DNA from 3 places in the Paenibacillus sp. FJAT-27812 genome. Region 3 is predicted to be linked to each of the others. Evidence: riboswitches for the same ligand, from Rfam matches in the RefSeq annotation. Region 3 holds a riboswitch; each other region holds the start of a gene.
What was found. A riboswitch is a leader RNA that binds a small molecule or an ion and turns the genes downstream of it on or off. The one in region 3 is predicted to bind cyclic di-AMP.

Region 1 (4,684 bases), 1.1 Mb from region 3:
TCGCAATCATCGAAATATAACGGCCGAACAGCATAACAAGCCCGGTACTCATATTCCAAAAGGACGTGTTGTCTCCTAATCCCTCAAACCCGGAGCCATTGTTCGCTGCCGAGGATGTAAATTCATACAGCACTTGGCTTATGCCATGAAAGCCTGGATTCGTGATGGCTCCCTTGCCCAGATCCGTCATAAAGGCGATTGCTGTAGGCACTAATATAATGAAAGGATGTGTAAGAATAGCGACCGCAATGAGCTTCATTTCCCGCGGCTCTATTTTTCTACCCAAAAATTCCGGCGTTCGTCCAACCATCAGCCCGCATATGAAAACGGCGAGTATCGCATACATAAGCATGTTGATGAGGCCGACGCCCTTGCCGCCAAAGACGACATTCAGCATCATTTCGCCAAGCGGAACCAGGCCGCCGAGCGGCGTAAGCGTATCATGCATATTGTTAACGGTACCGGTCGTTGCTGCTGCCGTCACCGTAGTGAACAATGCGGACTGCGCGATGCCGAACCTTACTTCCTTGCCTTCCATACTGCCTTGCGAAGCATCGATGCCAAGCGCGCTCATCGCTGGATTGCCTGTTTTCTCTGACGTGTACGCTACGCTCAAGAACACGAGGAACAGGCACATCATCGCAGCGAATACGACCCAGCCCTGCTTTTTGTTTTTGGCGAATAAGCCGAACGCATACGGCAGTGATGCCGGCAATGCCCACATCGATAAAATTTGGATGACGTTTGTCAAAGGATTTGGATTTTCAAAGGGATGCGCCGAGTTGACGCCAAAAAATCCGCCGCCGTTCGTCCCCAAATGCTTGATCGATTCCAGTGAAGCGACAGGACCGATTGCAATTTGCTGCATCGCGCCCTCTAACGTTTTGACCGTCAAGGTTGGATCAAGTGTCTGCGGCACATGAAGGGCCACGAGCACAAGCGTAATAACAAAGGATACCGGAAGAAAGATCCGCGTATGTGCCTTGACGAAATCCTCGAAGAAGTTACCGATCGTTTTCCCTTTGCTTGTAATGCCGCGGACAAAGGCAATCGCCACCGAGAAGCCCGTTGCCGCTGACGTAAACATCATCATCATGAAGAGAAATACGATAGGGAGCTCTCTCCGCTGTAATGCTGCAGGTTCGTATTTGTGATAAAGCTGATGACCGTATTAAAGGTAAGCGTCGGCTCCATGCTTCCCATCCCATTTGGATTAAACGGAAGCGCGTTTTGCAAACGCAGAATCAAATAACTGAAAGCTACCAATATAATATTGGTTGCGATAAAGCTAAGGGCGTACATTTTCCAGCTCATGCCCTCGCGCCGTTTTAAACCAATAATTTTATAAATCAGCCGCTCAGAGCCTCCGAACACCTTGTCTAACCGATTTTGCTCATTCGAGAACACGTGATAGACATAGGTGCCTAACGGTTTTACTAGCAATATCAGAATCGCTATGACGATCAGCAATTGCAAAATATCCATTGTAGGTAATCCTCCTCCACTAAAACTTTTCCGGATGAATTAAGGCATATACGAGATAAACGAAAACAAACAAGGCCATTGCCATTACGATGATCATTGGCTTTCGCCCCCCGTTTGGTCGACAACGCTGCCGCACCAAGCTAAAAACCCGTAAAATAAACCGAAGCAAGCCAGCAAAGCGACGATCATATAAACATCTAGCATATTGTTTTCCTCCTGTATTATTTGTGGCTTAATAGAAAACCGACTTCGCCGTTTTGAGAATATACGATATGGTCTGCGCCCAGCCCTTTATAAATCGCCCGCGGATTCCACTGCTGCGTGATCACGTAGATCGGCTTGGCCGTCCATATCCGGCAGCAATGGACGAAGCGGCAGCTAAGCGCGAAGCTGCTCTCGAATATGAACACTTCACGAATCGGATAATGCGGCGGCTGCCAGCTTTGGCGATCATTCGTATTGATGTAATGAACGTTCATGATCCCCTGCTTGCGAAGCAGCTTCTCCTCCTGCTTGCTATTTGTCAACACGATAAATTTCATTTGATGAAACATTAACGTCCGTATAAATGATTTGCCAGATTCGTTGAACCCCGCAACGATAATATGCTCTTCTACCAACACCCGTATCCTCCATTTGGCAAAAATAGCAACAAAAAAGAAGCCTTGGGATAAGAGGTACCAATCCCGCGGCTTCTTATACCCCGCAGCTAAAATAAGCCGCGGGAAGCGCGATGGCTGTTGCCCCTCTCGAGTACACTTACGAGGTTAGCTGTCGGATTCGGGCCTGAGAGTTGCCCTACGCCTGGCTGCTGCCAAGCGATTCACCCCATGAAGCAGCAAGCGTGCTTACACGCCTTATGCTTCGTTGGTTCCCCCGTTCCTGCTGGTGCAGGATTCAGTAAATTTTAACCATTTTCTAGCAATTTCCCCGTTTTTGGGCAGTAAAAAACCACAGAGGCCTATGACACTCTGTGGTCGACTTTAATCGATCACAAGTTTCATCAATCCTCTCCAAGTCCACGCTTACGAGGTTAGCTGTCGGATTCGGGCGGTGAGAGTCGCCCTACTTTGACCGGTGTCCATGGCACCTGTCAAAGATTCACCCCTGCTCTGCGGCCGTTCGACTCTCACATCGAACATGCGCAAAGCTTATTTAGTGGTTCCCCCGTTTTCCGCATTCACGGAAACTCAGCGATCAGTAAATCGAAACTTATTAGTAAATCCTGTATCGAATCTTACTCCTCGCTATTGACACTGTAAAGAGAGTCCGCTGGCGAATTTAGCTAATTTCAGCCCTGCAGAACGTTTCGCAGCGCTTACATAGAATTCGATCTCGATATATCTCACTATTTCTACGCTTTACTCCTATTTTCGAAAATAGTGTCATTCACCCAACCACCGTTTATCAGTGCGAATTATCAGATTTTTCAAAAGGAGAGATTAGAAGAGGATGAACGAGTTTTTCGGTGAATGAAGCTGTTTTTACTGCATAAATGATTGTATATCTTGCAAAATGGCTTTACGATGCCCAATCCCGAAATACCACTGTTTTACAATAATCACAATCGGGTTTACTATAGACGGCAAGCCGATTTAGGCTAACTATTATCGCTGAATTTTTCATTTGAAAAAGCGGGGGAACCAATCGCGGACGGCAAAACAGCTTGTTCGCATGGGGTGAAACCGAAGCCAATTCGCTTCGGTAGGGCGTCTCTCTAGCCCGAATCCGGCAGCTAACCTCGCAAGCGAATTTGAGGAGAGATTATTGAATGACCACGCAAGCAGACATTTTTTCAGAAAAACTAGCAGCGCAGCCTGCAGACTCTATTATGATCAAACGAATCGAAATGTTTGTTCTGCCCTCCGTTTTGCCCGAGCCTTCCAGCTACCGGATTTGTCTCAAGGTGACGAGCGACATAGGCTTGGGCTGGAGTGAATTATTTATAAAACGATCCGAAAAACCATGCGACTGGACTAGATGGAGCAGCATGCTGCTTCGGTTCATCGGCATCTTCCCTCTCGCCGCGCCCTCCCTGCTCCAGCGGAATTCCATGATTAAGGACGAGCGCCTTGTGCATTTATTTGCTGCCGCGGCACCGGGCTTAGTCGGTACTCACTCATTTTGTCCATTCCGTAATCATGACTGGGATGAGGCTGTTTTATTCAAACAAGCAATCTCATACATTTCATTGTTTTAAATCAAAAGATTTACAGATAAGCAATTAAGGAATATAATGAAGAGTACAATATTAACGCTGAATTTTTCGATTGAAAAAACGGGGGAACCAACGCGAACGTTAACTAACGTCCCGCAAGGGGTGAATCCAGGGACTTGTAATCCTGGTAGGGCATTCTCTCTAGCCCGAATCCGACAGCTAACCTCGTAAGCGAGCAAAGGAGAGATTTATTCATGTTGACCAATTGTGCAAACCATCTGCACCATTTCACGGAACAGACCCCTTCTTTATCCGTCACACGAATCGAGCTATTCGTCATCCCTGCTCTCGCAGTCGATTCTGCAGGCTATCGCATTTGCCTTCGTTTAACAAGCAATCAAGGATTCGGATGGAGCGAGCTGTTTGCTAGCGATACCGAGGATTCGATTGACCTGGAACGTTGGAGCGATCTGCTTCAGAGCTTTATCGGCAGCGTCCCTCTTCCGCCGCTTCACCATTTCCAATACGACAAAACGGATGAGGACGGACGTATTCTCGACCTATTCGCCTCTGCAGTCAATCATGTTCTCGCACATTCCGCCGATTCGTCTCCGTACAACAGCGATCTTGAAGAATCTGTTTTGCGTCAACGCTCTGTCTCCTATGTTTCTTTGGATTAAATGATTTTATTGCAAAAAAAAGACAGTCCAGAACAAGCAACTAGGTTCTGGACTGTCTTGCTTTTTGCCTGCTATGTCCTCAGCTTCTGCAATGCCCGGTCAAGCAGCATCTGGCTGCCCTTCTCCGTAATTAGTACTTTGCGAACCATTGATGATAACATCCGCATGCCACCTTGTCGCCTCCACATAACGGTCATGGCTGAATCTGACCACATCAAGATATTCTTTTATCGCTTCTTCCACCGAGTAGCGCTCAATCGACAAAGAGTCATTCAAGTCCTCTAATACCTTATCTATGTCAACAGCGGACGGATCATTGAAGTCTTCATAGGCACTCCCAGTGAATTCCGCTACCGTTATG
Region 2 (4,684 bases), 4.6 Mb from region 3:
ATGCGGGAGGTCATCCGGCGCCGTTATGAGCGTGTACTCAAGGAGGAGCTGGCGGCTCCGGATTTGATCGTAGTCGATGGCGGCAAGGGACAAATATCGGCGGCGCTTGATGTGCTGGAGAATGAGCTTGGTTTATTCATTCCGGTATGCGGCCTCGTGAAGGATGCGAAGCACAAAACGGCGCAGCTTATGACGGGTGATCCTGCCGAGATCGTACCTTTGCCGCGAGACAGCCAAGAGTTTTATTTGCTGCAGCGCATTCAAGACGAGGTGCATCGATTTGCGATAACGTTCCACCGCGAGCAGCGCGGCAAGTCTATGGTCGAATCGAAGCTTGACTCGATTCCGGGCATCGGTGAGAAGCGACGCAAGCTTCTGCTGAAACATTTTGGCTCGATCAAAAAAATAAAAGAGGCCTCAGTCGAAGACTTTCGGCCCCTATCTATTGGTGATAAACTAGCTTCGCAAATTATAGCTGCTCTAGGGGAGGAGTCGTCGTAACAGACGGCTTCTTCTCTTTTTTGTGGCTCAAATATTTGAGAACAAAGGCAATCAGCACCGGCAGCACCGAGAAGAAGATCGCCGAGATGATATTTGGCGCTGTGCCAATCGTCAGCAGCGATAATCCGACCGCTACGCTGTTGAAGATCGCATGGGTGAACATGGACGTAATCAAGCCGTATCGGACGAAAATAAAGCTGAATATGAGCCCGATAATCATCAGCTCGATCAATCTTGTCGAGGACGGATAGAACGGATACATGACGTGTCCGAGCGCCCAGAAGAAGGTTGGAAGCAGCGCTGCGGCAAACGTATTTTTGAACCATTTGCGGAATAATCCGATACCGAAGAAGCGGAAGACAGCTTCCTCCGAAATCGCAGCCGCCCAAGCAAGCACTGGCATGAGCCATAAAATGCTCATGTTGTAAGGAGACTGCGTAGCGTCCGACGTATCCCAGGTGCCAATGGTCAGCCTTAAAGCGATGAAGATGACGGATTGCAGCGCGAACAAAATAATCGCGAATAAATAGGCGAGGCCAACGCTGCGCCATACATGGTCACCATAGCCTTTTTGCCCGAAGCGCGGCCATAATGCGCGGCCCTGTGCCTTCCATAAGCCATCGCCTGCGATTAATGAAATATAAATCGCGCCGGCCATTGGAATGGTTAGCAGCACCGTTACGACAGCCGTAACCGTCGTAGTCGCTCCGGCCATATCAGCCTCGCCCATCGAGGCCCGAATGCCGTCAAGCACATTCAGATTCATGATGATATAGGTGATAAAGTAAATGATGGTCAATATGATTCCATATTTGAAGGAAGTGAATTTCCGGTACAGAACGGCATAGATGATCGCCAAGATGAACAGAACGAAACTCATGAACAAGTAACCGAAGCCGGTAAGGAAACCAGCTATTTTGTCTTGATTTTTCACATAGCTGACATAATCATCCGGGGCGGCAAAGGCGGGCTTATATTTGGTTATGACCGTGCGCCCATCAACGGTTCGCGCGTCGATATGGATCGTTAATTTTGCGTCCTTAATGGCATAATCCGTTTTTGGCTGGCCCTGCCAATCTCCGTTGTCCAATATTTGATTGCCTTGAAATTCAACCCCGCTGAAGCTTTGATTCGTTAGGAAAGCGATAGCTTCCTTCGTTTTATCTGCGTCCGACAGCTCCTCGCCATCGATTAGAAAACGCCATGCCACAATTTTTTCGCTTTGCATATGTACGTAAACGAAGCCGCTGCCGCCGCCAATAAATTTCAAATCAACTTGGAACGTATCTGTCGGGAAACTAGAGTCGTATTTGTCAGCATACGTTTTGGTCAGTTTATTTTTGGATAAATAACCGTTCATGATTTTATCGGTTTGGTGGACGGCTTTAGCCGATTTCACCGTCAGTCCTGTCTGTTTCTCCGCGAAAGCGGCCGCGCGGCTCTCAGCGGTCGACTTCTCAATTACCTTTGTGTTTAATTCGCCGGATGCGATGGATGCGAACATGGGAGCGATGTCTACGGCTGCATAAATAATAAAGCAAGCAATCGCTGCCCATAAAAAACGTTTCCATTCGTTAGGCTTGATAGAATCAATCATGGATTCACCCCTACTGTCTTTATAATGAGTAGCTTATGACAATACATTAACATATTAATCCCTGAATTATCCAATGGAGATGACCGCTTGCACACAAGAAACAGCGAAATAACGATGTCCAGCAAGCTTGGAGCTTGCTGCTTCATTCCATTGCCCTAATTTGAGCAAATATCGTCCCTTTTGTCATATCTATCACCTTTATATCGGGACTGATTTGGGATTATAATCGTTAACGTCATACTAAATTGAATAGCACAGCCGAATTTCCTAAGGAAAACGGGGGAACCATAAAGTTGTCAAATGAGTGGAACAAGCTGCAAGCAAAAGCGGTTCAAATTTGGCGGCATGGGGTGAATTTTAGCGGAGGAGCATGATCTCTTGCCGCCGAATAGGGCTGCCTGTCCAGGCCCGAATCCGACAGCTAACCTCGTAGGCGTATTGGAACAGGACTCATCGCACAGAGCACTTGAGTTTCCAGTGCTTTTTTTTATGCTTAAAAACAAGCAATTATGATAAAACAAAAGAAGAAGGTAGCGGATGAAGATAGATTGGAATGTGCTCAAGTGGTCGCCGCCGCGCATATTGGTTAGCGGATTTGCGCTTATTATTTTACTAGGTGCCGTATTATTATCCATGCCATTTGCATCGGCAAGCGGCGAGAGGCTGCCGTTCATCGATGCGCTGTTCACGGCGACGTCAGCGACATGCGTAACGGGGCTGGTTGTCGTAGATACGGGTACATATTTCTCCGTCCCCGGACAGGTCATTCTCATGTGTCTATTTCAGCTCGGCGGACTTGGCTTTATGACGATGGCCACGCTGGTTGCGCTAGTGCTGCGCAAAAAAATTTCATTGCGAGAGAGGCTGTTGCTGCAGGAAGCGATGAATCAATCGAGCATGGAAGGCATCGTTCGGCTTATTAGACGGGTCATTGTATATTCGCTTGCGATAGAATTTGTGGGGTTCACGTTATTCTCCTCCCGGTTTGCGTTCGATATGCCCTTTGGCAAAGCGTTGTTTTTTGGCGCATTCCATGCGGTTTCTATGTTCAACAATGCGGGATTCGATATTTTTGGCGGCTATAGAAGCTTAACGATGTATGTATCGGATCCCATTGTTAATATAGCGGCAATGATGCTTATTATAACCGGCGGATTGGGTTTTGTTGTCATGTCGGATCTGATGGAGTACCGCAAAAACCGCAGGCTGTCGCTGCACAGCAAGGTTGTATTGTCGATGACGGGAGCCTTGATTGCAGTAGGCACTATCGTGATTTTTATATTTGAATTTTCCAATACGAAGACGCTTGGCTCGTTGGATTGGGGAGGCAAAATTTTATCCTCCTTCTTCCAGTCGGTCACGCCGCGGACGGCAGGAGCCAATACGCTTGATTATACGGCTTTGCGGCAAGCGACGATGTTTTTTACGATCATCCTGATGTTTATCGGCGCATCGCCGGGCTCGACAGGCGGCGGCATCAAGACCACAACCTTTACGACGCTGGTCGGAGCGGTTATTGCGATGATTCGCGGTCGCGAGGATATTGTCATGTTCCGGCACCGGCTTGGCAAAGACAGAATTTTCAAGGCGCTGACGATTACATTAATCTCGTTAGGTTTAGTTATTATTGTGACGATGACCTTGTCAATGACAGAGGATCAGGCGTTCATTAAATTATTATTTGAAGCAACCTCTGCGTTCGGTACGGTAGGATTGTCGATCGGCGTCACCCCGGAACTCAGCACAGTAGGGAAAATAGTCATTGCATTAACGATGTTTGCCGGACGGCTTGGGCCATTGACATTAGCTTACGCGCTGGGGCCTCGCACAGAAAAAGAATTGTACCGGCATCCTGAAGGCAAAATTACGATTGGATAGGGGAAGCTGCAAGTGGGTATGAAGAAGAAACAATTTGTCATAATAGGTTTAGGAAGGTTTGGCTCAAGCTTAGGCAGAGAACTCATCGAGCTAGGCAATGAGGTGCTTGGCATCGATAAGGACGAGGAGGCCGTTCAGGAAATGAGCGGCGTTCTGACCTATGCGGTATCTGCGGACTGTACGGACGAGGAAACGCTTCGTTCGCTTGGCGTGCGCAACTTTGACTGCGGCGTCGTCGCCATTGGCGATGACATTCAAGCAAGCATTTTAACGACCATCCTGCTTAAGGATTTAGGGGTCAAGAAGGTTGTTGCGAAAGCGATGAGCGAGCTGCATGGCCGCGTGCTTGAGAAGATCGGCGTAGACCGTGTCGTGTATCCGGAGCGGGATATGGGTATCCGTGTTGCGCATCAGCTTGTTTCTCCCAATCTGCTTGACTATATAGAGCTATCCAAAGAATATACGATTGCCGAGCTTGCCGTCCCGCAGTGCTTAAATGGCAAATCGCTGCATGACCTGAACCCGCGCGCCAGGTTTGGCTGCAGCATCGTCGCAATCAACAAGCCATCGGGCATCATTATTGCACCAACGGCAACCGATGTGCTTGCTGAACGAGACGTTATGGTTATCATCGGGACGAATGAGCAAATTGAAGATTTTGAGGCAACCGTTATTCGTTAGGCTGCTTATAGGAATGGAAGTGATATG
Region 3 (4,684 bases):
GCGGAGCATTAAACTTGTCTGGTTGTGCAGAAAATAATGCCACCAATGCTTCGTAATAAATTGTGGAATGAGAATCGTAATATGATCGGTCTCTCCCGTTTTCCATTCAATCGTATCAATAAACCGCATTAGCGGCCTAATGATGCTCCGATAGCTGGAACGAAGCACAATGAGCCGAACGCCAGGGTTCCATTCCTCCCACTTCTTCTCCATGCGTTCAATGTCTTCGTCATCGAAGCCCACATATACGGCAACCACGTTATCGGTTAGCGATTTGGCATAGCTGAGCGAGTGATTAACGACACGTGTTATGCCCGCTACGGGAACAACAATCGTACTGCCTTTTATGACCGGCTTATCATTTGCCATATTGATCCGCAGCTCATCAGCCATATTCCGGTAATGACGGTGGATACCATAGAAAATAAAGATGACGATCGGCAGGAAAATAAACACCATCCAAACGTGGCTAAACTTCGTAATGATGAAGATCAATGTGATCGCAAGCGTCGTCAGCATTCCAATCGTGTTAATAACAAACCGCGATAGCCAGCCTTTTGGCTTCAACTTCAACCATCTTACCATCATCCCAAGCTGGGATAGGGTGAACGGAATAAACACGCCTACCGCATAAAGCGGAATTAAATTTTCGGTATTGCCATGAAAGGTTATAACAAGGAGTGCGGATAGGATTCCTAAAATGATAATGCCGTTTGAAAATCCCAAACGAYCCCCGCGAGCCATAAACATATTTGGCATATATTTATCTTTAGCCAGCATAAAGGCAAGCAGCGGGAATGCGGCGTAAGCCGTATTGGCTGCGAGAAATAAAATCAGAGCGGTTACTGCCTGTATCCCGTAATAAATGACTCCTCTGCCGAATGTGGCATTGGCGATTTGCGATACGACCGTTTCTTTCTCGCTCGGGACAATGCCATACCAGTAGGCTAGCAAACTAATGCCGATAAACATTGCGCCAAGAATAGTCCCCATCATAATAAGCGTCTTTGCCGCATTCCGGTCAGCAGGCTGTTTAAAGTTAGGAATCGCATTCGACATCGCTTCAACGCCAGTAAGCGCTGAGCAGCCGGAGCTGAACGCTTTTAACAACAAAAACAAACTAATATTCAAGACCGCCGAGCCCATCTCCGGCACAGCCGCATGAATGCCGCCTGCTGCATATTTGATCATTCCGGAAATAATAAGCACAAATATTGCGATTACAAACAAATAGACAGGCATGGCGAGGACGGAAGCGGATTCCGTAATTCCCCGCAAATTGATAATCGTCAGCACCAGAATCATCACTAACGCAATGCTGACTCTATGATCATGAAGCGATGGGAAGGCCGAGGTAATGGCATCCGTTCCAGCCGACGTGCTGACAGCGACAGTCAGAATATAATCAACAAGCAGCGAGCCGCCCGCCAGCAAACCAGTCGAGACGCCTAAATTGTCTTTGGCAACGATATAGGCACCGCCGCCTGTCGGGTAAGAAAATATCGTTTGGCGATACGATAAAATTAAAACTAATAATAGACCGAGCACAGCCAGCGAGATCGGAATCGAATACCACACTGCCGCAAATCCGACAGCCATTAACACGATCAAAATCTGCTCTGTACCATAGGCAACCGATGACAGCGCATCGGAGGATAATACAGCTAACGCCTTAAGCTTGCTTAGCTTCTCGCCTTCAATTTCCGCGCTTTTCATCGGGCGTCCGATTAATAACCGTTTAAATCTGCTAACCATGAAGATGCCCCATTTCAATTCATTGGATGATAATCTTTACGTCCTTGGAGTACATTCTCCCTTTAGCATGTTCGCATGTTCATTTGTTATGCACCCTTTTCATCCAACGCTCTAACAGAAGGCCAATCCTAAAATGGACAAAAAAAGCCGCAGGAAAGTAAGGACTTTCCCACGGCTTCTCCAAAAAATATCGGTAGGCACGCGAATAATTCCTCTTCTGGACGCTTACGAGGTTAGCTGACGGATTCGGGCGCAAAAGTCGCCCTAAACTTCGTAAATGAAGTTATTCACCCCTGAGATTAGATCGTATGATCAGCACTCTATGGTTTCCCCGCTTCTTTTTCAGAACTCAGCGATTAAGGTTTATATGCTATACAAGATATCGTGATTGATCTCGTTTTGAATCATACTCCTTCCAAAAAATATTGTAAAGGAACATAAATAATCGAATTGATTTCAAATCCCGCTATATGAATCCATTTAAACGCTTACATCCCATACAATCTTTTCGTATCGCTCTTATGCTCTCTATCTCAATAGCAATTACCCGTTCAACATAGCAATCCGTAAGAAACCTAGGTCAGTTCGGTATGATAATATGAAAGAAGGATAACTTCTCAATATGCGGAGGAAAGGATGTAGTACAATGGCTAAATATACAACCTTTATCAAGTCGGAGGATGCTAGAGCGCAAGCCGAGTTTTATATCCAGGCATTAGGCGGTGAGATCCAGTCTCTGATGACGCACGGGCAATTGTCAAACGCCAGCGATGAGCTGAAGGACAAGGTTTTGCATCTCTGTGTACGGGCTGGAGGCGTTAATTTCTTCATGTCGGATTCCGTATTTGAGCCGCTAGTTAGAGGAAACAACGTTCATCTGGCACTTGAGTTCAAAACGGAATCTGAAGCACGGCAAGCCTTCGACAATTTAGCAGCAGGCGGCCATATTAGCCAACCGTTGGAGCCGGTATTTTGGGGTTCATTATACGGTGAAATCGAAGATAAATTCGGAATCAAATGGATGATAACTACAGCGCAAGAAGTGAGCCAAGCCTGATTCAATCCACCATTTATTTGCTTCTTTGAGGAGGTCGGCCATCAATCTGGTCGGTCTCTTTTTGCTTTGGAGCTAAAATAAAACAAGGGTTTGTCCCCGGAGGTGTCGAATAGTGCCCATGATGGTTCATTCTATAGCATACGATTAGGAGGATGGCGAATCATGTCGTTCTTATTCAAAGCCAGCGATTACCCGCAAAGCCCTGGCTGTTATCTCATGAAAGATGCTGACGGCCGTATTCTCTATGTCGGCAAGTCCAAAAATTTGCGGAGCAGGCTGCGCTCTTATTTTACTAAAAATCATACGCTTAGAAAAATAACCCAGCTCGTTGATGAAATATCATCGATTGAGGTTGTGCTTGTAAATAACGAATCAGAGAGCCTGCTGCTTGAAAACAATTTAATCAAAATACATAAGCCACCCTATAATCGTGCGTTAAAAAAAGACAATAGCGGCTATGCTTATTTGCAGCTTACAGCAGACCCCCTGCCTCGGCTCGATGTTTATTACCGTAATCGGAAACGAAGTCAGACCGCCGCTGCTTCCGCTTCCCTTCCCTTGCATCGTCTGGGTCCCTTCAAAAGTGCCCGCTTTCGCGACGCTTTGCTCGAATTCGTAACGGAGCATTACGGCCTCCGCACCTGCAAAACGATGCCCAAGCAGGTATGCCTGCTGTACCATATCGGCAAATGCAGCGGGGTCTGTGAAGGCAAAATTTCCAAAAGTGAATATTTGGAGCATACCAGGCAGGCGTCCGAGCTTCTCGCTAATCGTGGGCAAGGCTTGATCGAAACGCTTTATGCGAAGATGGAGGCTTATGCGGCAAAAATGGAGTTTGAGAAGGCGCAGCAGATGCTGCTAAGCATTCGCAATCTGGAGCAGGCATCTGACAAGCAAATCGTCGATCGTGAGGCGGCCATCGATCAAGATGTGCTTTACTTCGGGGAAACGCATGTGCTGGTAGCTAAGGTTCAAGAAGGCATGCTGCGGGATTTTCAAATGTTGGAACTTAAATCTGCGGATGTAGAAACAGCTTATGACCAGTTCATTATGACGCGTTACGCCGAGAATAGCCCTGATGAATTGATTGTGAACGTCATAAATGACCAGAAGCTTGTGCGTGCAGCCATTAGAGGAAAAACGAAAAAGCTGCTCACCATTACACAGCCGAAGCGCGGGCTAAAATTCGATTTGCTCCAGCTGTGCAAATACAACTATGACTATCGAATCGAGCGGCTTCGCTGCGGGCAGGAACAGCCGGTCCCTTAAAATCGCTTTATTTTTGAGCAACCTTAGCCATATCCCTGCTCTCCAAGATGGAAGTTTCATATCCTCTGCTCACGATGTGGATCATTGCTCTGCCAAGCTCGCTGAGTGTGATGACATGCCTTGGAATAAGCCGGCGCAGGACGGGGTACAACCACGTAAATGCACCATAAAAACGATGGGCATTTTTCAAGCCTTTAGTCGGATGAATGTAGCCGGGACGGAACATATATGCGCTTTTGAAAGGCAGCTGCAGCAGGTGGTTTTCCGTTTTTCCCTTCACCCGGGCCCACATGCTTCTCCCTTGTTCCGTTCGATCCGTTCCCCCGGCAGTCACGTAACAGAAAACCATCTCTGGATTTAATTTGGACAGTAAGCCTGCAACATACATGGTCAAATCATACGTAATTCGGCTGTACTCAGCTTCACTCATTCCAACCGATGACACGCCAAGGCAAAAGAAGCAGGCATTGTAGCCTTCGAGCTGGGATTCTACCAAAGATAGATCAAAAAGATCGGCTTGCACGATTTCGGTTAGCTTCGGATGGGTTACACCAGATGGCTTGCGGTTGATGATTAATACCCGTTCCACATCGGCATGCTGAA

Region 1: it holds a riboswitch for cyclic di-AMP, as region 3 does, so the genes downstream of both, ADU23_RS15715 (hypothetical protein) here and ADU23_RS19890 (APC family permease) in region 3, are expected to answer to the same signal.
Region 2: it holds a riboswitch for cyclic di-AMP, as region 3 does, so the genes downstream of both, ADU23_RS00800 (TrkH family potassium uptake protein) here and ADU23_RS19890 (APC family permease) in region 3, are expected to answer to the same signal.

What each region holds. Positions count from the first base shown of each region.
Region 1 is NZ_LIGH01000001.1:3,715,706-3,720,389, reverse strand. Features, by position in the region: partial or broken gene kdpA (potassium-transporting ATPase subunit KdpA) at 1-1,485, opposite strand, end outside; gene kdpF (K(+)-transporting ATPase subunit F) at 1,505-1,570, opposite strand; gene ADU23_RS15715 (hypothetical protein) at 1,707-2,108, opposite strand; cyclic di-AMP (ydaO/yuaA leader) riboswitch at 2,227-2,398, opposite strand; cyclic di-AMP (ydaO/yuaA leader) riboswitch at 2,493-2,691, opposite strand; cyclic di-AMP (ydaO/yuaA leader) riboswitch at 3,087-3,250, shown strand; gene ADU23_RS15710 (hypothetical protein) at 3,257-3,685, shown strand; cyclic di-AMP (ydaO/yuaA leader) riboswitch at 3,731-3,892, shown strand; gene ADU23_RS15705 (hypothetical protein) at 3,898-4,323, shown strand; gene ADU23_RS15700 (hypothetical protein) at 4,423-4,684, opposite strand, start outside.
Region 2 is NZ_LIGH01000001.1:179,649-184,332, reverse strand. Features, by position in the region: gene uvrC (excinuclease ABC subunit UvrC) at 1-501, shown strand, start outside; gene ADU23_RS00805 (CPBP family intramembrane glutamic endopeptidase) at 470-2,098, opposite strand; cyclic di-AMP (ydaO/yuaA leader) riboswitch at 2,345-2,549, shown strand; gene ADU23_RS00800 (TrkH family potassium uptake protein) at 2,636-3,976, shown strand; gene ADU23_RS00795 (potassium channel family protein) at 3,995-4,657, shown strand; gene ADU23_RS00790 (cation:proton antiporter) at 4,682-4,684, shown strand, end outside.
Region 3 is NZ_LIGH01000001.1:4,799,012-4,803,695, reverse strand. Features, by position in the region: gene ADU23_RS19890 (APC family permease) at 1-1,755, opposite strand, end outside; cyclic di-AMP (ydaO/yuaA leader) riboswitch at 1,963-2,120, opposite strand; gene ADU23_RS19885 (VOC family protein) at 2,402-2,812, shown strand; gene ADU23_RS19880 (GIY-YIG nuclease family protein) at 2,975-4,081, shown strand; gene ADU23_RS19875 (NAD-dependent epimerase/dehydratase family protein) at 4,089-4,684, opposite strand, start outside.